2 regions of the Rhizobium sp. PEPV16 genome follow, and region 1 is predicted to be linked to the other one. Evidence: predicted binding sites of a transcription regulator. Region 1 holds the regulator's gene; the other holds the start of a gene.

Region 1 (10,945 bases):
ACTGGACAGACGAGCGGGTCGAGAAACTCAAGAAGCTTTGGGCCGAAGGACTGAGCGCCAGCCAGATCGCGGCACAACTTGGCGGGGTCAGCAGAAACGCGGTCATCGGCAAAGTGCACCGGCTGTGCCTTCCCGGCCGTGCCAAGGCCGGCGGCACCAACACCGCGGCGCGAACGCCGAAGCGCAACACATCGGCGCCGCGCGCACCGAACTACGCCTCCCGGATCACGACCCGCACCGTTACCCGCCAGCAGGGCGCGACGATGCTGAAGGAAGAGATCGAGATCGAAACGATCGAGGAAATGGAATACGTGCCGAGAGGCAACGTGGTGGTGCCGATTTCGCGCCGCCTCGGCCTGACGGAACTGACCGAACGCACCTGCAAATGGCCGGTCGGCGATCCGCTGAAGGACGACTTCCATTTCTGCGGCTGCGAATCCCCCGACAATTCGCCCTATTGCGCCTATCACCAGAAGCTCGCCTACCAGCCGGTCAATGAACGCCGCCGGGCGGCAGCGCGGGCAAGCTGAACGACAACCATCGTCAGAATGCAGAAAACGGGCCGAGTGGCCCGTTTTTTTATGCGTAGATGGGAGCTGAGGTTTCCCTCCGTCATGCTCGGCCTTGTGCCGAGCATCTGATCACCCCAATTGCTTGAGGGAAAAACCTTTATTTTCAAATGCTTAATTTGGCGTACGCAGATCCTCGGCACAAGGCCGAGGATGACGTCGCAGGTTTTGCAAGGGCTTTGTCAGCAGGCTCAGATGGAAGCCCTCAGGCTTCCATCGAATACCCGGCGCCGCGGACGGTGCGGATGACGTCTTGCATGTTGGAGAAATTCAGCGCCTTGCGCAGGCGGCCGACATGGACGTCGACGGTGCGCTCGTCGACATAGATATCGTGGCCCCAGACGCCATCCAACAGCTGCGAGCGGGAGAAGACCCGGCCCGGCGACGACATCAGGAATTCCAGCAGGCGGAATTCGGTGGGGCCGAGGCGGACTTCGCGGGTCTTGCGATGGACGCGATGGGTCTCACGGTCGAGTTCGATGTCACCGCATTTCAGCACCGTGGACAGCACCTCGGGGCGGGCGCGGCGCAGCATCGCCTTGACGCGGGCAACGAGCTCGGGGGTCGAAAAGGGCTTGACGACATAATCGTCGGCGCCCGTCGACAATCCGCGGACGCGCTCGCTCTCTTCGCCGCGCGCCGTCAGCATGATGATCGGCAGGCGCTCGGTTTCAGGCCGCATGCGCAGGCGCCGGCAGAGCTCGATGCCGGAGACACCCGGCAGCATCCAATCGAGGATGAGAAGATCGGGCGTGCGCTCCTGAAGCCTCATCTCGGCTTCGTCGCCACGAAGGATGGTATCGACCTCGAAGCCTTCCGCTTCGAGATTGTAGCGAAGAAGCACGCTGAGGGCTTCCTCGTCTTCAACAACTGCAACTCTCGGGATCATGCGTGTCGGTCTCCTCGCGCATCATCCTTAAATCAGGGGTGATTTAAGCAATTCATCCTGCGCAAATTCAGAAATTCGCTGCGACCTCTTTGCGCGCCCCGGACGGGCGCGCACGCAACTAACTATGCGGGCGGTTATTCCGTGACCGCGCCGACGGTGTTGGCGCTGTCATCCTTCGGACGATCGCCTTCCGGCTGTGCGCCTGTCGTCATGTAAAAGATCGTCTCGGCGATGTTGGTGGCATGGTCGCCGATGCGCTCAATATTCTTGGCGCAGAAGAGAAGATGCGTGCAGCTGGTGATGTTGCGCGGATCCTCCATCATATAGGTCAGGAGTTCGCGAAACAGCGAGGTGTACATCGCGTCGATCTCGTTGTCGCGTTCACGGATCGCATTCGCCTTGTCGGCTGAACGATTGGTGTAGACATCGAGCACTTCCTTGAGCTGGACGAGCGCCAGCTCGGACAGATGCTCGAGGCCGCGGGCGAGCTTACGGGGAACGCCGGTGCTTTGGACGGCGATGACGCGCTTGGCGGTGTTCTTGCCGAGGTCGCCGACGCGTTCGAGATCGGCGGCGATGCGGATCGAACCCATGATTTCACGCAGGTCCGAGGCCATCGGCTGACGGCGGGCGATGGTAACGATCGCCTTGTCGCCGATTTCGCGTTCGGCGTGATCGAGGATCACATCGTCCGAGATGACCTTCTGCGCCAGCGCGGTATCGCCGTTGACGAGGGCGCGGACGGCTTCGCTGACCATCTGCTCGGCCAGGCCGCCCATTTCGGAAATCCGCCTGGACAGGAACTTCAGATCATCATCATAGGCAGAAAAAATATGTGTCGATGCCATGGGGCTTTATCCTCGAATAACGGGAAGGCTTGGTGTCGCCAAAATCAACCGAAGCGACCCATGATGTAGTCCTGGGTGCGCGGATCGTCGGGATTGGTGAACATCTTGTCGGTGTCGTTCTCCTCGACGAGATTGCCGAGGTGGAACATGGCGGTGCGCTGCGAGACACGCGCGGCCTGCTGCATGGAGTGGGTGACGATGACGATCGTGTAGTTCTCGCGCAGCTCGTGGATCAGTTCCTCGACCTTGGCGGTGGCGATCGGATCGAGCGCCGAGCAGGGCTCGTCCATCAGGATGACTTCAGGGCTGACGGCGACGGCACGCGCAATGCAGAGGCGCTGCTGCTGACCGCCCGACAGGCCGGTGCCGGATTCATGCACGCGGTCCTTGACCTCGTTCCAGAGGCCGGCGCGCTGCAGGCTGGTCTCGACGATCTGGTCGAGGTCGGCCTTCGACTTGGCAAGGCCATGGATGCGCGGGCCGTAGGAGACGTTTTCATAGATCGTCTTCGGGAACGGGTTCGGCTTCTGGAAGACCATGCCGACGCGGGCGCGAAGTTCGACGACGTCAATATCGGGATCATAGACATCGTCGGTATCAAGCGTGATCTTGCCGGTGACGCGGCAGCCGTCGATCGTATCGTTCATGCGGTTGAGGCACCGCAGGAAGGTCGACTTGCCGCAGCCGGACGGGCCGATCAGAGCGGTTACGGTGTTTTCGCGGACGTTCAGGTTCACATCGAAAAGCGCGCGCTTCTCGCCGTAGTAAACCGAGACATCCTTTCCGATCATTTTATAAGGGACGTTGCTCATCTTCTGATCCAGCGCCTTTTCAACTGCAGCTTCCGTCAACATGTTCATGATGTGTAACTCCGTTTACCAGCGGCGCTCGAAGCGACGACGCAAGAGGATGGCGCCCATGTTCATGACGATCAGGAACAGGAGCAGGACGATGATGGCACCCGAAGTACGCTCAACGAAGGCACGTTCTGCCTCGTTGGCCCACATATAGACCTGTACGGGCAGAGCCGTCGAGGGATCGAGCGGTGTCGTCGGCGCATTGGCGACGAAGGCGACCATGCCGATCAGGAGCAGCGGCGCGGTTTCGCCGAGCGCGTGCGCCAGGCCGATGATCGTGCCGGTCAGGATGCCCGGCATGGCGAGCGGCAGCACATGGTGAAACACCATCTGCATCTTCGAAGCGCCAAGGCCGAGCGCTGCGGCGCGGATCGACGGCGGCACGGCGCGCAGTGCCGCACGCGTCGCGATGATGATCGTCGGCAGGGTCATCAGCGTCAGCACCAGGCCGCCGACCAGCGAGGCCGAGCGCGGCAGGCCGATGAAGTTGATGAAGACGGAAAGACCGAGCAGACCGTAGACAATCGAAGGCACCGCGGCGAGGTTGTTGATGTTGACCTCGATCAGGTCCGTCAGCTTGTTCTTCGGCGCGAACTCCTCGAGATAGATCGAGGCGGCGACGCCGATCGGCAGAGCGAGCACGAGCACGATCAGCATCAGGTAGAGCGAGCCGATCAGGGCGACGCCAAGGCCTGCGGCCTCCGGACGGCTGGAATTGCCGTTGACGAAAAGGCCGGTGTTGAACTGCTTGTGGAGCGCCCCGCTCGCCTTCAGCTCGTTCATCCAGCCGACCTGCTTGTCGTTGACCTTGCGGTTCTTCTCATCGACCGAGAGGTCGATCTGGGCCTTGTTGGCGCTGTCGACATTGGCGTCGGCGAGCACCGTGACATTGACCGTCTTGCCGATGATCGACGGATCGGCGATCACCATATCGCGCAGCTGGATCGGCGCGCTTTTCGACAGCATCGCGGATGCGTCGCGCACGTCGGGACGGCTCGAGGCATTGATGTTCAGCTGCTTGACGATCGCGTCACGCAGGAGAACCGGATAATTGGCGGCGATCAGCACCGAAGGGTCGGTCGCACGCTTATTGTCGGGGTCGATCGTCTTCTCGACGAATTCGATCGGCAGGGTGATCGCCGTCTGCTGGAAGGCGGTATAGCCTTTGCCGATTACCGTCCACAGCAGGATGAAGAGGAAGACGAGGCCGAAGGTAATGGCGGCGATGCCATAGGCCTGGAACCGGCGCTCGGCGGCATAGCGGCGCTTGATGCCGATATCGCGGCGCGCGGGCGCCTTGGAAACGGTGACGCCTGATGTGGGAGAAACAATATCCGTCATTCGTACTGCTCCCGGTATTTGCGCACGATGTAAAGCGCATAGATATTGAGGCAAAGCGTGATGCAGAACAGGGTGATGCCAAGGGCAAAGGCAACCAGCGTCTGCGGCGAGGTGAACTCAAGGTCGCCGGTCAGCTGGTTGACGATCTTGACCGTCACCGTCGTCATCGGCTCGAAGGGGTTGATCTGGATGCGGGCGGCCACACCGGCGGCCAGCACGACGATCATGGTTTCGCCGACGGCGCGCGAGGCAGTCATCAGCAATGCGCCGACGATGCCGGGAAGGGCTGCGGGCAAGACCACCTTCTTGATGGTTTCGGAGCGTGTGGCACCAAGACCGAGCGAACCGTCACGCAGTGACCGCGGCACGGCGGTAATAATATCGTCCGACAGCGAGGACACGTAAGGGATCAGCATGATGCCCATGACGATACCCGCCGTCAGAACGCTCTGCGCCTGAATGAAATTGCTGTAGTTGCCGGACAGAAGGCCGCTGACCTGGGCGGAGAAATCGCGCAGGAACGGGCCGACGGTCACAAGCGCGAAGAAACCGTAGACGATCGTCGGAATGCCGGCGAGCACTTCCAGCAGCGGCTTGGCGACCGAGCGCACCCTCATCGAGGCGTATTCGGCCATGTAGATGGCGGCAAAGAGGCCGACCGGCACGGCGACCAGCATGGCGACCAGGCCGATATAGATCGTGCCGAGCAGCAGCGGGATCAGGCCGAACTGACCGAAGGATGAGCTGCCGGCTCCGGCAAAGCGCGGATCCCAAACGGTGCCGAAGAAGAAGTCCATGGCGGGAACGGCCGCAAAGAAGCGGGCTGCTTCCGACAGCATGGAGAGCACGATGCCGATCGTCGTCAGAATGGCGATCGAGGAGGCGAGCAGCAGGCCCCAGAGTATGACGCGCTCGACCCGGTTGCGGGCGCGGAAGCGCGGAGCGATGGAGCGCAGCGCATAGAAGGCGCCGGCGCCGGCGAGCGCGAAGACGATCGCCGTCATGGCGATGCGGCTCGTCATGCTCATGGCGTTGAGCGTCCTGGCGGCGTCGATCATATAAGGCAGCGGCTGGCCGGCAAGCGGCACGCCCTTTTCGAGGAGCTTGGCCTGAAGCGCAGCCGGATCGTTGCCGACCGCCGCAGTTTCATCCGAGGTCAGCATCGTCAGGCCGCGGGCGACCGTCGCCACCGTCGAATAACCAAGATCCTGCTCGACCGAGACTTGAGCCCTGATGTCGTCAGGGAAAGCGCTGCGAACCGAAGACTGGATGATGCCGGGGCTGATGGAGAGCCAGAGGCCAAGGACGATGAGGGCGGGAAGAACTGCCCAGATCGCCGCATAGGCGCCGTAATAGGCCGGCCGTGAATGCAGTGAGGAGGATCTGCCTCCGGCAAGCGCCGTGGCACGGTTGCGCGCGACCAGATAGGCGGCGGTACCGATCACCACAAGGCACAAAAGTATGATGGATGTGCTCATTCGTTACGTCCCCAGGCCCATAGCCCCAAAAAGCCCGGCAGCTTCGTCAGCTGCCTTCAGCTTCCAATCATGGAGAAGGAATTCAACCCTGCAGCTCCGGCACCGCCGGCGCGCAGGGCATAAGCAATGCCGGCGCGGGCTGAAAGGCACCGCGCCGGCAAAAGTCATTACATAGCCTTACCGGCTTCGACTTCCTTGCGGATCGCTTCGCGCTCGGCATCCGGAGCGGCAACCAGGCCGTATTCGACGAGCGGGCTGTCAGGGCCGATCATCTGGTCGGATACGAAGAAGTTGACATATTCCTTCAGGCCCGGAACAGCGCCGAGATGTGCCTTCTTGACGTAGAAGAACAGCGGGCGGGAAACCGGGTAGGTGCCGTTGGCGATCGTTTCGGTGGACGGAACGATACCGCTCATGCTCGCAACCTTGAGCTTGTCGGCGTTGTTTTCGTAGAAGGAAAGGCCGAATACGCCGACGCCGGTCTTGTTGGCGGCGATGCGTGCGAGGGTTTCCGGATAGTCGCCGTCGATGTCAACGGCGACGCCGTCCTTGCGGACTGCGACGCAAGCCTTGCCCTGGGCAGCCTTCTCGGCGATTTCCTTGGCGATGACGTCGGTTGCGCCAGAGGCCTTGCAGCCGGCAGCGAGAACGTTCTGTTCGAAGACTTCGCGGGTGCCGTGCTTTTCGCCCGGAATGTAGGCAGCAATATCAACAGCCGGAAGCTTCGGGTTGACTTCCGACCACTTCTTGTAGGGGTTGGCGACGAGCTTGCCGTCGACGACGACCTGGGCTGCGAGGGCCTTGTAGATATCGGCAGGAACGTAAGCGAGATCAGGGTTGGAAGCGTCGGTTGCGAAGACGATGCCGTCATAACCGATCTTGACTTCCTGGATGTCGGTTACGCCGGCAGCCTTGCAGGCTTCCACTTCGTTCTTATTGATCGGACGCGAAGAATTCGCAATGTCGATGGTGTCTTCGCCAACGCCCTTGCAGAATTCCTTCAGGCCAGCGCCCGAGCCGCCGGATTCGACGACCGGCGTCTTGAAGTTGGTGAAGGTTTCGCCGAAGGACTCGGCAACGATCTTTGCGTAAGGCAGGACGGTGGACGAACCAGCGATCTGGATCTGGTCGCGGGCGACGGCTGCGCCAGCGAAAGCAGCAGTTGCAGCGAGCGCGGCAACGGTGAGCTTGAAGGTGTTCATTAGAAATCTCCCGCATTGGGCTTGTGTGAGTGCGGCCTTAGAGAGGCCCTCGCATTGCCTTTTTTCATCGGCGGGACTCTCTTAGCTCTTGAAGCCTCGTCCTTTTATGTCAAATCGATGAAACATTTGTGACAATATAAGTTATTGATTTAAATAATAAAATTATGCAACGTAAAAGTGTTGCGACATATCGTTAGAAGCGGACGGTAAAATCGGTGCCCTTTCCGACTTCCGACTTGACGATCAGCCGCGCCCGGTGGCGGGTGAGGATGTGTTTGACGATGGCAAGGCCGAGGCCGGTGCCCTTTTTCGAGCGGCTGTCCTCGATACTGACCCGGTAGAAGCGCTCCGTCAGCCGCGGCACGTGCTCGGCCGGGATGCCCGGGCCCTTGTCGACGATGCTGACCTCGACCGGCTGGCCGGTGCCGTTCTTCAGCCAGACATCGACGATCTCGCCCTCCTGGCCGTATTTGCAGGCATTTTCCATCAGGTTCTCGAAGACCTGGACAAGTTCGTCGCGATCTCCCAGCACCTCGACCTTGCCGTCGGGTAGATGCAGGTTGATGTCGACACCGACATCCCTGGCAAGCGGCACAAGCGCATCTCTGACATGGCCGAGCAGCGGCACCAGGTCGATCTTCTCATCCGGCGCAATGTGCGATTTCAGCTCCAGGCGGGAGAGCGACAGCAGGTCGTCGACCAGCCGGCTCATGCGCGTCGTCTGGTCGAGCATGATGTTGAGGAAACGCGCCTGCGCCTTCAGATCGTTCTTCGCCGGCCCCTGGATGGTCTCGATGAAGCCGCGCAGCGAGGCAAGCGGCGTGCGCAGCTCATGGCTGGCATTGGCGACGAAATCCGAGCGCATGCGGTCGATCCGGCGGACCTCGGAAATATCGCGGAAGGAGAGGATGAAATAGCGTTCATGCGGGCCGTCATCGGCCGCGAATTCGACAGGAGCGCTGCGCACGATATAGACGCGCTCGGACGGCAGCCGCTCGGAATGCTCGATCTGGTTCGGTGCGTTGGTGGCGATGGTTTCGCGCACCATGTCGAGCACGCCGGGCGAGCGCATACGGGCCGATATATGGGCGCCGAGCGCCACCTCGCCGAAGGCCTTTTCGGCAGCGCGGTTCTGGAAGAGCACCGAGGCGTCGTCCGACAGCACCATGACGGGGATATCGAGGCCGGAGAGCGTGGCGGAAACTTCAGGCAGCCGGCTTGGCGGCGCTTCCGGCTCGATCTCCACCGGCGGGGCCGGCTCGGCCTCAATGATCGGCGCCTCATTGAAAAGCGCCGTGAGGATCATCACAAGCAGCAGGACAAGCACAACCCACTTGTTCATGCCGGCGGCAAGCGCGGCGAGCGCGCTGAGGATTGCTGCCAGCAGCACCGGCCGTTCGCGCCTTATGCGCGCCAACAGGCTTTTTCTCCATGGAGTTTCGTCTGGCAAGTGCCCTCGCGCCGTCGATTCGTTTTTCTTATATTGAACTCTGCCTGATAGCGGCAATTCATGACAGAAGTTTTCGGGCTACCGCTTTGAAGCGAAAAGCCGCAGCAGAAACCCACGAAAAATTATCGGTCGACCGCGAAAGATTTGATTTTCAACGGTAAATATGTTCGCTTGCAGGAAGAGAAGCGATCGGGCTGTGGAGGCTGATATGGACGAGGACGTCGAAAACAGGGCCGTGGAGCTGGAGATCCGCGGAAAGAAGCGCATCTTCGATGTCGACGATCCCACTCTGCCGGCCTGGGTGGAGGAACGCGCGCTGGAATCCGGCGACTTTCCCCACAAGAAGAAGCTCAAGGAGGAGGACTATCTGGAGCAGCTGGAAAAGCTGCAGATCGAACTCGTCAAAGTGCAGTTCTGGCTGCAGGCGACCGGCAAGCGGGTGATGGCGCTGTTCGAAGGGCGCGACGCTGCCGGCAAGGGCGGCGCGATTTCGGCCTCCTCGGCGAATATGAACCCACGCCTAGCGCGCGTCGTGGCGCTGACCAAGCCGACCGACCGCGAGCAGGGACAATGGTATTTCCAGCGCTATGTCGCGCAGTTTCCGACGGCTGGCGAATTCGTGCTGTTCGACCGCTCCTGGTACAACCGCGCCGGCGTCGAGCCGGTCATGGGCTTCTGCACGCCGCAGCAATATGAGGATTTCCTCAAGCAGGCGCCGCAGCTCGAAAAGATCATCGCCCATGAGGGCATCTTCTTCTTTAAATTCTATCTCGATATCGGCCGCGAGATGCAGCTCAAGCGTTTCCACGACCGCCGGCACGATCCGCTGAAAGTCTGGAAACTGTCGTCTATGGATATCGCGGCGCTGACGAAATGGGACGATTACAGCGACAAGCGCAATCGGATGCTGAAGGAAACCCATACGGATTTCGCGCCCTGGACGGTGATCCACGGCAATGACAAGCGGCGGGCGCGCCTCGAACTCATCCGCCACATGCTGAACAAGATGGATTATGACGGCAAGGACAGACAAGCGCTCGGCACGGTCGACGCGGAGATCATCGGCTCAGGGTCTGGCTTTTTGAAATAGGGCACCGATCGCATCGGGACCGGGGTCACCGATTGCAGCGGGACCGGGGTCACCGGCTCCCAGGAACGGGGTCACCGGCTCTGCCGGGACCGGGGTCACTGCCCCGGCAGGATGCGGATGGCGAAGAGGTTGATGCCGCGCGCCTTGCCGTCGAGATCGCTGTTGATCGTCAGCGTGCCCGGTGAATTCGGCGCCAGCGAGCGGTCGAACTTCACCTGCAGCAGCGCGTCCGATTTTTCCCGGGTGACGTTGAAGCGATGGCGGGCGCAATTGCCGAGCGTCTGGAAATTGCATTCGACGGTGATCTGCGTCGGCTCGTCGGTGGTGGACTGCAGCGTAAGCGCGATCGTGGAGGATTTGCCGGCCAGCTGCTGCAGCACCGACGGCGGCACGCTGATCGAGATATTGCCATCGGCAGTACCGCTCTCGGAAATCAGCCGGATTGCGGGACCGTCGTTCTCTTCGATTTTTTCGGTGCGCGCCCGCGGGCCGGTCTGCATCTTGTCGGCGTCCTCGGGCTTGAACAGGGGGATCCAATCGGCCGAGAAACTGTTCTGCGGATCGATGGTCACCGGCTGATCGGTGTGAGAGCCCGCATTCCCGGCGCTATCGTCATTGCCGGTAAAATCCTCGGGCTGCGTGCTTGCCGGCGGATTGGCAACGCTGGTGTCGCGTTCGGCCGCTGTCATCAGCAGGCCCGACGTATGCGCCCACCAGGCGCCGATGCCGATGAAGGCAAGCAGCACGCACCAGACGAGCAGCCGCGAAAAGAATTTGCGCGGCTTGCGGCGGCCCGCCGCCCGCTCCGGGCGGAAATCCATGGTGGTGGCGCGCTGACCGCGGGCAAGGCGTTCCTCGCCGACGGGAGCGGCAGCCAGATGATCGGTATTGCCGGCATGCACGTCGTCGAGGCTCGACTCGTCGCCGCGGCTGAAGGCTACCTCGGGGGTGCGGGTTTCGCCCGCGGGCACGGGACTATCGATAAGGCTGTCGATATCGGCCACATCACCGCGCGGAACCGGCGGTGTGGGCATTTCCACGACCGGCGGCACCGGCACTTCAGGCGGCCTCTGGCGGGGGTGAAGGCGGTCGCGCTCCTCGCCTTCGATGGCGTGAATGGTGCTTTCCAGGCGGTGGCGGTGATGGGCGACGACTTCGGAATCGGTGATATCCTGTTTGCGCAGGCCGGCTTCCAGCGCCTGGCGGGCGGACTGATAGATC
Region 2 (10,945 bases), on a different contig from region 1:
AGAACGAGGTTCTCGTGGCCGCCGCCGAAGCCGGTTTCAGCGAAGTACTGCTTGACTGGTGCGCCGGTGTCCTTCGGAAGGGCAACGTTAGGAACAAGGTAGCCGGAGGTAGAGTCCGGATCGGCGAAGCCGAGCTTCTTGCCCTTGGCGTCGGCAAGCGTCTTGATGCCGGAGTCCTTGCGGGCAACCATGATCGAGTAGTAGCCGGTCGAACCGTCTGCCTGCTTGGTAGTCAGAACCGGGGTGACGGCGTTCGGATCCTTGATATAGACCGCGGCGTAAGAGGCGGCGCCCATGACGGCGAGGTCGATCGTACCGCCAAGGAGACCCTGGATGACGCCGTTGTAGTTCGGCGATGGGAAGAGCTGAACTTCAGAAACGCCGGTGGCAGCGATCAGGCCGGGCTTGACGCACTCGGTGCGGCGAACCTGGTCGGCTTCGTTTTCACCGCCATCGAGACCGATGCGGAGGACCTTGACGTCCTGGGCAGCAGCATTGCCGGCGACGGCGGCGACGGCGATGGTTGCCATCATGATCTTGCGGAATGCAGACATGGAAGTCTCCTTTTGTGACATGGTTTGTTTGTCAGTTATTTTTCCGACCGTTGTCCCCGTCGGCCGGAAACGGGTCAGTGCACGGCGGCTGCTTTGGCCACCCTGCCGGATGAGACATTCTCGGCGCGGCGCTTGGATTCGAGGCTGGTCGAGGTCAGCGTTTCGTCGATGCCGGCGCCATCCTTGTCGGTCCCGTAGATTTCCTTCACCGCTTCGGCGGTCAGCTCCGAAGGCTGGCCGTCGAAGACGACGCGGCCGCCGGCCATGCCGACGATGCGCTCACAATAGTTGCGGGCGGTATCGAGCGTATGAAGGTTGGTGATGACGGTGATGCCCTCGCGTTCGTTGATATCGCGCAGCGCATCCATGACGATCTTGGCGTTCAGCGGATCGAGCGAGGCGATCGGTTCGTCGGCAAGAACCATTTTCGGGTTCTGCATCAGCGCGCGGGCAATCGCCACGCGCTGCTGCTGGCCGCCGGAAAGCGTGCCGGCTGCCTGCAGCGCCGTCTGCTCGATGCCGAGGCGTTCGAGTGCTGCGATCGCATGCACGCGTTCCTCGCGCGTGAAGATGTTGAGCAGGCTCAGAAGCGTCGAGCGGTGGTTGAGGCGACCAAGCATGACATTTGTGAGAACGTCGAGGCGCGGCACCAGGTTGAACTGCTGGAAGATCATCGCGCAGTCGCGCTGCCAGTTGCGCAGCGCCTGACCGCGAAGCCCGGAGACCTCGACGCCAGCGAAATGAACGGAGCCGGAGCTCGGCTCCTGAAGCCGGTTGATCATGCGCAGCAGCGTCGACTTGCCGGCGCCGGAGCGGCCAATGATGCCGACCATCTGGCCCTGAGGAATGTCGAGCGTGACGGAATCGACAGCGAGCTTTTTTCCGAAACGACGTGTGACATTCTTCAGCTCGAACATCATGCTCTTCCCTTGCAATCCATGCCTTGATCAGCTTCGCATTAGTCCCGCTTGATGAACCTCGCATGTCATATTTGTGTAAGTCCTGTCACAATTCTCAGCCACTATATCGGGGGTTTTAATCGCCGTAGCGGGACAGGAAATCTTCCGCGTCAAGGTTGCGGAAATCCTCGAGCGCCTGGCGCAGCCGCTCGTGCTCCCAGTCCCACCAGGAAAGCCTGTCCATCCGTTCGCCGACTTCTGTTGGAAAGCGCTCGCGGATGAGTTTGGCCGGTACGCCGCCGACGATCGTATAGGGCGCGACGTCCTTTGATACGACGGCGCCGGCCCCGATCACCGCGCCATTGCCGACGTTGACGCCCGGCAGGATCGTCGCTCCGTGGCCGATCCAGACGTCGTTGCCGATCGTCACGCGGTTTGCGCGCCGCCAGGCGAAGAAGTCCGTCTCCATATCGCCGTCCGGCCAGTAGTCGGCGGCGCGATAGGTGAAATGATGCAGTGTCGCGCGCCAGGTCGGATGGTTGGTGGCGTTGATGCGCACGGCGGCGGCGATATTGACGAACTTGCCGATCGTCGCACACCAGACGGAGCCATCCTGCATGATGTAGGAATAGTCGCCGAACGTGGCCTCGCTGATGCGGCAGCGTTCCGAGACCTCGGTATAGCGCCCGAAGGTGGAATCGCTGACGGATGCCGTTTCATGAAAGTAAGGCTCGATACCAAGCTTGCGGCTCATGCAGCGATCTTTCTGGGTGAGAACTGCTGAACGTCGAGGATGCGGTCGGCGACGGCTTCGCGCACTTCCTCGTCGTGGAAGATGCCGAGAAGGGCCACACCCGCCTTCTTCTTTTCCGCGATCATGCCGACGACGACGGCACGGTTCCTGGCATCGAGCGAGGCTGTGGGTTCGTCGAGAAGCAGGATCGTGTGCTCGGTGATGAAGCCGCGCGCGATGTTGACGCGTTGCTGCTCACCGCCGGAGAAGGTGGCGGGCGGAAGCTGCCAGAGCGTTTCCGGCAGATTGAGCCTGGCAAGCAGGGCGCCCGCCTTTTCCCGTGCCGTGACGGCGTCCTCGCCGCGTGCCACCAGCGGTTCGGCAACCACGTCGATCGCCGCGACGCGCGGCACGGTGCGCAGGAACTGGCTGACATAACCGAGCGTATTGCGGCGGACGTTAAGAATGGTGCGCGGATCGGTGGAAGCGAGATCGATGATGCGTCCGTCGTGACGAATGAGGATCTGGCCGGTGTCGACGGCATAATTGCCGTAGATCATCTTGAGCAGCGAGCTCTTTCCGATGCCCGATGGGCCGCCGAGGACGACGCATTCGCCCGATGCGACGGAGAAGGCGACATCGGAGACGACGGGCAGCTTGATGCCGTCGCGCAGGTGCATGGTGAAGCTCTTTGAGACTTCGGAAACGACGAGGGGCGTTGCCATATTCTTCTTCCTTGGTTTCGGGCCTCAGACCTGCAGGATCGAGGAAACGAGCAGCTGCGTGTAGGGTTCGCGCGGGTCGTCGAGCACGCGGTCGGTGAGCCCGTGTTCGATGACGTAGCCGTCCTTCATCACCATCATCCGGTGCGAGAGGAGGCGGGCGACGGCGAGATCGTGGGTGACGATGATGGCCGAGAGACCGAGATCGTTGACGAGGCCGCGCACGAGGTCGAGCAGTCGCGCCTGCACCGAGACGTCGAGGCCGCCGGTCGGCTCGTCCATGAAGACGAGGCGCGGGCCGGTGACGAGGTTGCGAGCGATCTGCAATCGCTGGCGCATGCCGCCGGAAAAGGCGCGCGGCTGGTCGTCTATGCGGTCGGCGTCGATCTCGACGCGTTCGAGCCAGTCGATCGCCGAGGCACGGATCTTGCCATAGTGCCGGTCGCCGATCGCCATCAGCCGTTCGCCGACATTGGCGCCGGCAGAGACCGTCATGCGCAGGCCGTCGGCCGGGTTCTGATGCACGAAGCCCCAGTCGGTGCGCATCAGGAAGCGCCGCTCGGCCTCGTTCATGCGATAGAGGTCGCGGTAGCTGCCGTCGCGCATGTGATATTCGACGCTGCCGGTGCTCGGCAGCAGCCGAGTGGAGAGGCAGTTGAGCAGCGTCGTCTTGCCGGAGCCGGATTCACCGACGATGGCGAGCACTTCGCCGGGCCAGAGCTCGAAGGAGACGTCGCGGCAGCCGATACGGTTGCCGTAGAATTTCGAAACGTCACGGACTTTGAGAAGCGGAGTATCGCTCATTCTGCAGCCTCCCGGGCCAGCATTTCGCCGGCATATCCGTGCGCGCGGCGGTCTTCGCAATAATCGGTGTCGGAGCAGACGAACATGCGCCCACCCTTGTCGTCGAGAACCACTTCGTCGAGATAGACTTCCTCGGCGCCGCAAAGGGCGCAGGGTTTGTCGAAGCGCTGGATATCGAAAGGGTAATCCTCGAAGTCCAGGCTGACGACGTTGGTATAGGGCGGGACCGCATAAATGCGCTTCTCGCGTCCGGCGCCGAAGAGCTGCAGCGCGTCCGACATATGCATCTTCGGATTGTCGAATTTCGGCGTCGGCGACGGGTCCATGACATAGCGGCCATGGACCTTCACCGGATAGGCGTAAGTCCGCGAGATGCGGCCGTTATGGGCGATGTCCTCGTAGAGCTTCACATGCATGAGGCCGTATTCTTCGAGCGCATGCATCTTGCGGGTCTCGGTCTCGCGCGGCTCGAGGAAGCGCAGCGGCTCGGGGATCGGCACCTGGTAGACGAGCACCTGGCCCGCCTCGAGCTTTTCCTCGGGAATGCGGTGGCGCGTCTGGATGATCGTCGCATCCTTGGTATGCGTCGTCACCGCGACATTGGCGACCTTCTGGAAGAAGGCGCGGATGGAAACGGCGTTGGTCGTGTCGTCGGCACCCTGGTCGATGACCTTCAGCACGTCGTCCGGTCCGATGATCGAGGCCGTCACCTGCACGCCGCCGGTGCCCCAGCCATAGGGCATCGGCATTTCGCGCGAGGCGAAGGGCACCTGATAGCCGGGAATGGCGATTGCCTTCAGGATCGCCCGGCGGATCATCCGCTTGGTCTGTTCGTCGAGATAGGCGAAGTTGTAGCTGGCCAGATCGGTCATTCGGCGGCTTCCTTCATGTCTTCGCCACCGTTGCGGGCGGCTTCGAATTCGCGGCGCATGCGGCGGACGAGATCGAGTTCGGCCTGGAAGTCCACATAATGCGGAAGCTTCAGGTGCTCGACGAAGCCCGTCGCCTGGACGTTGTCGGAGTGCGAGATGACGAATTCCTCGTCCTGTGCCGGCGCTGTGATATCCTCGCCGAGCTCTTCGGCGCGAAGAGCCCGGTCCACCAGCGACATCGCCATCGCCTTGCGCTCACTCTGGCCAAAGACCAGGCCGTAGCCGCGGGTAAATTGCGGCGGCGCCTTGGCCGAACCCTTGAACTGGTTGACCATCTGGCATTCGGTGATCTGGATGGTGCCGAGCGAGACGGCGAAGCCGAGTTCCGGCACGTCGAATTCTACCTCGACGTCGCCGATGCGGATTTCACCGGTGAAGGGGTGGTTCCGGCCATAGCCGCGCTGAGTGGAATAACCGAGCGCCAGCAGGAAGCCCTCGTCGCCGCGGGCAAGCGCCTGCAGGCGCAAGTCGCGGGTCATCGGGAATTCCATCGGCTCGCGGGTCAGATCGCCGATCTCGTGATCTTCCGGCATGTCGCCGTCGGCCTCGATCAGGCCTTCCTCGCCGAGGATCTCGGAGACGCGCATGACGCGGCCGGTTTCGGCGGCGCGTTGAGCGGGCGTCTCGACCGCCTCGTCCGAAAGCAGGGAGGGATCGAGCAGGCGGTGGGTATAGTCGAAGGTGGGGCCGAGAAGCTGGCCGCCCGGCAGATCCTTGTAGGTCGCCGAGATGCGGCGTTCGATCGTCATATCAGCCGTGTCGAGCGGCCTGGAATAGCCGAAACGCGGCAGCGTCGTGCGGTAGGCGCGCAGCAGGAAGATCGCCTCGATCATGTCGCCCCGCGATTGGCGGATGGCAAGGGCTGCGAGCGTACGGTCGAAAAGCGAGGCCTCGGCCATGACGCGGTCGACGGCGAGCGCCAGCTGCGCCACGATCTGTTCGATGCCGATCGCCGGCAGCGAACGGTCGCCGCGGCGGCGGTCGGCGAGCAGGCGGTGGGCATTGGCGATGGCGGTCTCGCCACCCTTGACGGCGACATACATGAGCTCAGATCTCCGTTACTGTGATCTTGGTGGTGCGCGGCAGGCAGAGGAAGCGTTTACCCGCCGTCAGCACGATGTCGACGCCGCGCGGAAAGAGCGCGCGGTTCTCGGTCCAGAGCCGCAGGAAGGTCTCCGGCAGGCCGATAGGCGCGATCTCCGCCACGCTCTGGATGCCGGGACCCATCAGCGCCAGCCTGCGGCCGCCCTCGAGTTCGGCGAGTTCGACGATGAGGGTCGTCGAGCGGTCGGGATATTCCTGCGTACCTGATGCAAAGAGGCCGAAGGAGGAAGGTGCGGTGCCGGCCTCGGTGAAGGCAAAGCGCGCTTCGGCTTTTTCGGTGGTCAACGGCGCGCCGGTATGGAAGCCGAGCCACTCCGGCACGGCGGATCTCGCCAGTCCCTGGGAAAGCCAGACGGGCGTGTCGTGGTCGCAAAGCGTCAGCGCGATCGTGCCGGCGGCGATGCCGAGCGGTGCCGGCGGAGCGACATCGGGCTGAACGGTCTGGATCGTGCCGGGGCGCGCCATGCCGTCCATCAGCATCTTGAAGACGCTCTGGGCATGGAAGACCGGCTCGGCAAAGCCGCCGGTCAGAGCTTCTGTCCTCAGGCCCATCAGTTGTCTCCCCGCACCATGGTGAAGAAATCGACGCGGGTTGCCGCCGTCTCGTCCGCCTTGCGGCGTTCGGCATCGGCGATCCGCTCGGCGATCGGTAAAAGCAGGGCCTGTTCGACGAAACCCTGCGTCGCCTCCTCCTGCCAGAGCGCGTCGAAGATCGCCGCAAGCCTGGCCTTTTCACGGTCGGTGCCGAGCGCCTGCGCATGGCCGACCGAGCCGGAGTCGAGCCGGACGGTCGCTCGCGTCACGGTCACTTCCCCCAGGTTGAAGGGAGCGCCGCCGCCGCCGATGCGTCCGCGCACCATCACCAGCCCGGTTTCCGGTCCGCGCACCGGATGGGCCACAGGCTTTTCCGGCAGCGCATCGAAGACTGCCAAGAGTTCGCTGCGCTCCGCCCGCGCCAGCAGATCGGCGGCGCGTTTGCGCCCGGATGCCGTCTGTGACGCAGCGTCTGTCCTGTCCGCTGATATCATCGCCGCTTCCCTTAAAATGTCTATTGATATAGACAACCATACAAGATACACTTAGCTCTAAATCGATGTCGTGACAAGCGTGTGACATCGTCGGCGTGAAATGGCAGGGCAGGGGTGGAATGGCGGGATTGAAGCAGGTGCAAAGGCAAACCGGCGTGGCGCTCTGGCGCCAGATCGCCGATCGGATTCGCGAGGCGATCAGCAACGGAGCCTATGACGAAACGGGAATGGTGCCGCCGGAAACCATGCTGGCGCTGCAATTCGGCGTCAACCGGCATACGGTGCGCAGCGCGCTGGCGGCGCTCGCCCAGGAGGGGATCGTCCGTGCGGTACAAGGCCGCGGCACGCTGATCGAGCGCAAGGAGCGGTTGAATTTCCCGATCACCCGGCGCACGCGTTTCACCGCCGGCATCGGCGATCAGGCGCGTGAAATGCGCGGCCTTCTGCTCGATGAGGCGAAGGAGGAGGCGAGTGCCGAGATCGCCCGCTGGCTGGGCCTGAAGCAAGGAGATCAGGTGATCCGCCTGGAAACATTGCGCCAGGCAGATAAGCGGCCGGTTTCAAGGGCGACGAGCTGGTTTCCCGCCAAGCGCTTTGCCGGTATCGGTGAGGCTTACCGGACGGGGGAATCGATCACCAAGGCTTTCGCCGAACTCGGCCTGCCGGATTACGTCCGGGCGACGACCGAGGTGACGGCAGCCCATGCCAGTGCAGCCGATATGGCCGACCTCGAACTCACCCCCGGCGCGATCCTGCTGATCGCCAAGGCGATGAATACCGATCTTGAGGGTGTGCCGGTGCAATATTCGATCAGCCGCTTCGCGGCCGACCGGGTACAGTTCACCATCGAAAATTGAGCGCCTTTCCCCGCCGAAGCGGGGAAAGATCAGCTGAGATCAATGTGCGCCCGACATGTCGCCGAGCACTTCCTTGGACGCGACAGTGGAATCCGCCTTCAGCGTGTAGACCATCGGCACGCCGGTCGCGAGGTTGAGGGCAAGCACGCCTTCGCGGCTGAGCTTGTCGAGCACCATCACCAGCGAGCGCAGCGAATTGCCGTGCGCGGCAACCAGCACCTTCTCGCCCCTGAGCACGCGCGGCAAGATCTCCGTGAGGTAGTAGGGCCAGACGCGGGCGCCGGTGTCACGCAGGCTTTCACCGCCGGGAGGAGGCACGTCATAGGAACGGCGCCAGATATGCACCTGTTCCTCGCCCCATTTGGCGCGCGCATCGTCCTTGTTGAGACCGGAGAGGTCGCCGTAGTCGCGCTCGTTCAGCGCCTGGTCGCGGATCGTCAGGAGATCGGGCTGGCCGACCTTGTCGAGGATGAGCTTCAGCGTGTGCTGCGCACGCACCAGCACCGAGGTGTAGGCGACGTCGAATTTGATCCCGTAGTCCGCGAGTGCGGCACCGCCTGCATTAGCTTCCTGGATACCGAGCTCGGTCAGATCGGGATCCTTCCAGCCGGTGAAGAGATTCTTCAGGTTCCAGTCACTCTGGCCGTGGCGAACGAGGACGAGGGTACCGCTCATGAATTTGCCTCCGTAGTATCGTTATGAGGAAGAGAGCCCGAGCACGTCGAGCATGGAATAGAGACCCGGCTTCTTGTCACGCGCCCAGAGCGCCGCCTTGATGGCGCCGCGCGCAAAGATCGAGCGGTCGGCCGCACTGTGCGACAGGGTGACGATTTCACCTTCTCCGGCAAAAAGCACGGAATGTTCGCCGATGACGGAGCCGCCGCGCAGCGTCGCAAAGCCGATCGTGCCCGCCTCGCGGGCGCCCGTATGGCCGTCGCGCACCCGGACCGATTTCGAGGCAAGATCGATGCCGCGCCCTTTTGCCGCGGCCTCGCCGAGGAGAAGGGCTGTGCCTGAAGGCGCGTCCACCTTGTGCTTGTGGTGCATTTCCAGGATCTCGATATCCCAGTCGACAGGATCAAGCGCACGCGCTGCCTGCTCTGCGAGCACGCCGAGCAGATTGACCCCGAGGCTCATATTGCCTGACTTGACGACGCGCGCATGGCGGGCCGCCGCGGCGATCTTGGCATTGTCGTCGGGTAAACAGCCCGTCGTGCCGATGATATGGACGATGCGGGCCTGCGCGGCGAGGCCTGAAAATTCCACCGTTGCGGCAGGCGAGGTGAAGTCGAGCACGCCTTCGGCATCGAGAAAAGCGTTGAGCGGATCGTCGCCGATGATGACACCGGTCGGGCCGAGACCGGCGATCTCGCCGGCATCCTTACCGACGAAGGGCGAGCCGGCGCGCTCGACCGCGGCATGCAGGCTCACGCCCTCGATGGAATGGATGAGCCGGATCAGCGTCTGCCCCATGCGTCCTGCTGCGCCGACCACCACCAGTTTCATCGCAGCATCGCTCATGTCAGTCTCACCAGGTCAGTTTGAATCGGAGGCCGAAGGCCTCTGCAGGTTGTTGAGGCGAGCGTAAAGACCGTCGCTGACCTTCGCAAGCGTCTCGTGATTGCCTTCCTCGACGACGCGGCCCTGCTGCATGACGACGATCTTGTCGGCGCGCACCACGGTCGAAAGCCGATGGGCGATGACGACGACGGTGCGTCCGCTCATCGCTTCGTCGAGCGCTTTCTGCACGGCCGCCTCGGATTCGGTGTCAAGGGCCGAGGTCGCCTCGTCGAGAAGCAGGATCGGCGCATTGCGCACCAAAGCGCGCGCGATCGATAGCCGCTGGCGCTGGCCGCCCGAAAGCGTCACGCCGTTTTCGCCGACCGGTGTCTCGTAACCCTGCGGCTGTGCCGAGATGAAGTCATGCGCATAGGCAAGCCGGGCGGCCTCTTCCACCTCGGCATCGGTCGCTTCCGGCCGGCCATAGCGTATATTGTCGCGGATCGTGCCCTCGAACAGATAGGGCTGCTGCGAGACATAGGCGAGCTGCTGACGCAGCGACTTCTTGGTGATGTGGGCGATGTCCTGTCCGTCGATCAGGATTTCGCCCTCGCGCGGATCGTAGAAGCGCGGAATGAGGCTGATCACGGTGGACTTGCCGGCGCCGGAGGGACCGACCAGCGCAGTGGTCGCGCCGCCCTCGGCGGTGAAACTGACGCCGCTAAGCACGCTCTCATTGCCGTAGGCGAAGGAAACATTGCGGAATTCGATCCTTGCCTGCGTCACCGTCAGCGGCCGGGCATCCGGCAGGTCGCGCTGGCGCGGTTCCATGTCGAGCAGTTCATAGATCATCCGCGCATTCACGACGGCGCGCTCCATCTGCACCTGCAGGCGGGCAAGCCGGCGGGCCGGGTCATAGGCGAGCAGCAGCGCCGTGACGAAGGAGAAGAAGGCGCCCGGCGGCACATTGAAGTAGATCGAGCGGTAGGCGGCATAGGCAAGCACGCTGGCGACGGCAAAACCTGCGAAGCTTTCCGTCAGCGGAGAGGTGCGTTCGGAAAGCCGGGCAATCCGGTTCGCCCGGCTTTCGGCGCCCTTGATGAGCTTGTTGACCTTGCGTTCCAGTTCTTCTTCCATCGTGAAGGCTTTCACGATGGCGATGCCCTGGATCGTCTCCTGCATGGCGCCGAGAACGTGGCTGTTCAGGTGCACGGCCTCGCGGGTCGCCGAGCGCAGCCGCTTGGAAACATAGCGCAATGCATAAAGCAGCGGCGGCGCCATGATGAACACGGCAAGGCTGAGCAGCGGATCCTGGATGATCATCACGGCGAGCAGCGAAACGAAGGTGAGCAGGTCGCGCACCGTCGAGGTGATCGTCAGGTTGAGCACGTCGCGGATGCCGCTGACATTCTGGCTCACCTGCGCAGCGATATGGGCCGAGCGCGCCTCGCTGAAGAAGCCGACCGAAAGCGTCATCAGATGCGCATAGAGCCGGCGCTGGTAACGGGCGACGATATCGTTGCCGACCCTGGAAAGCGCCACCGCCTGGCCATAGCTCGCAAAACCGCGCAGCACGAAGGCGATGAAGATCGAAAGACAGATGATCCAGACGACGTCGGCGCGCCGATTGGCGAAGGCCTCGTCGATGATTGCCCGCATGATCCAGGCGGTAAACGCCGTCGAAAGCGCCACCACGATGAGGCAGGCGATCGCAAAGACATAGCCCCACAGATGGTCGCGGCCGTTTTCAGCGATGATGCGCTTCAGGATGCCGGTTACGGTATCGCTGCTGACGCTCTGCGTTCTGCTTTC

The links. Region 1 encodes PhoB, which activates phosphate uptake and scavenging genes when phosphate is short. Its sites were predicted from a motif close to TGTCATNNANCTGTCAT; they were not measured.
Region 2: a site for PhoB is predicted at 6,847-6,863, ahead of phnF (phosphonate metabolism transcriptional regulator PhnF). Genes of this name have one in related genera too.

Annotation. Positions count from the first base shown of each region.
Region 1 is NZ_VSZV01000320.1:9,972-20,916, reverse strand. Features, by position in the region: gene FY112_RS20385 (GcrA family cell cycle regulator) at 1-530, shown strand, start outside; gene phoB (phosphate regulon transcriptional regulator PhoB) at 775-1,458, opposite strand; gene phoU (phosphate signaling complex protein PhoU) at 1,593-2,306, opposite strand; gene pstB (phosphate ABC transporter ATP-binding protein PstB) at 2,351-3,166, opposite strand; gene pstA (phosphate ABC transporter permease PstA) at 3,182-4,504, opposite strand; gene pstC (phosphate ABC transporter permease subunit PstC) at 4,501-5,982, opposite strand; gene FY112_RS20355 (substrate-binding domain-containing protein) at 6,150-7,184, opposite strand; gene phoR (phosphate regulon sensor histidine kinase PhoR) at 7,378-8,601, opposite strand; gene FY112_RS36855 (hypothetical protein) at 8,616-8,795, shown strand; gene ppk2 (polyphosphate kinase 2) at 8,843-9,724, shown strand; gene FY112_RS20340 (regulator) at 9,820-10,945, opposite strand, start outside.
Region 2 is NZ_VSZV01000354.1:97,560-108,504, reverse strand. Features, by position in the region: gene phnD (phosphonate ABC transporter substrate-binding protein) at 1-554, opposite strand, end outside; gene phnC (phosphonate ABC transporter ATP-binding protein) at 629-1,471, opposite strand; gene FY112_RS33410 (DapH/DapD/GlmU-related protein) at 1,590-2,207, opposite strand; gene phnL (phosphonate C-P lyase system protein PhnL) at 2,204-2,911, opposite strand; gene phnK (phosphonate C-P lyase system protein PhnK) at 2,936-3,712, opposite strand; gene FY112_RS33395 (alpha-D-ribose 1-methylphosphonate 5-phosphate C-P-lyase PhnJ) at 3,709-4,584, opposite strand; gene FY112_RS33390 (carbon-phosphorus lyase complex subunit PhnI) at 4,581-5,687, opposite strand; gene phnH (phosphonate C-P lyase system protein PhnH) at 5,692-6,300, opposite strand; gene phnG (phosphonate C-P lyase system protein PhnG) at 6,300-6,776, opposite strand; gene phnF (phosphonate metabolism transcriptional regulator PhnF) at 6,896-7,633, shown strand; gene FY112_RS33370 (2,3-bisphosphoglycerate-dependent phosphoglycerate mutase) at 7,673-8,308, opposite strand; gene dapB (4-hydroxy-tetrahydrodipicolinate reductase) at 8,330-9,154, opposite strand; gene FY112_RS33360 (ABC transporter ATP-binding protein) at 9,170-10,945, opposite strand, start outside.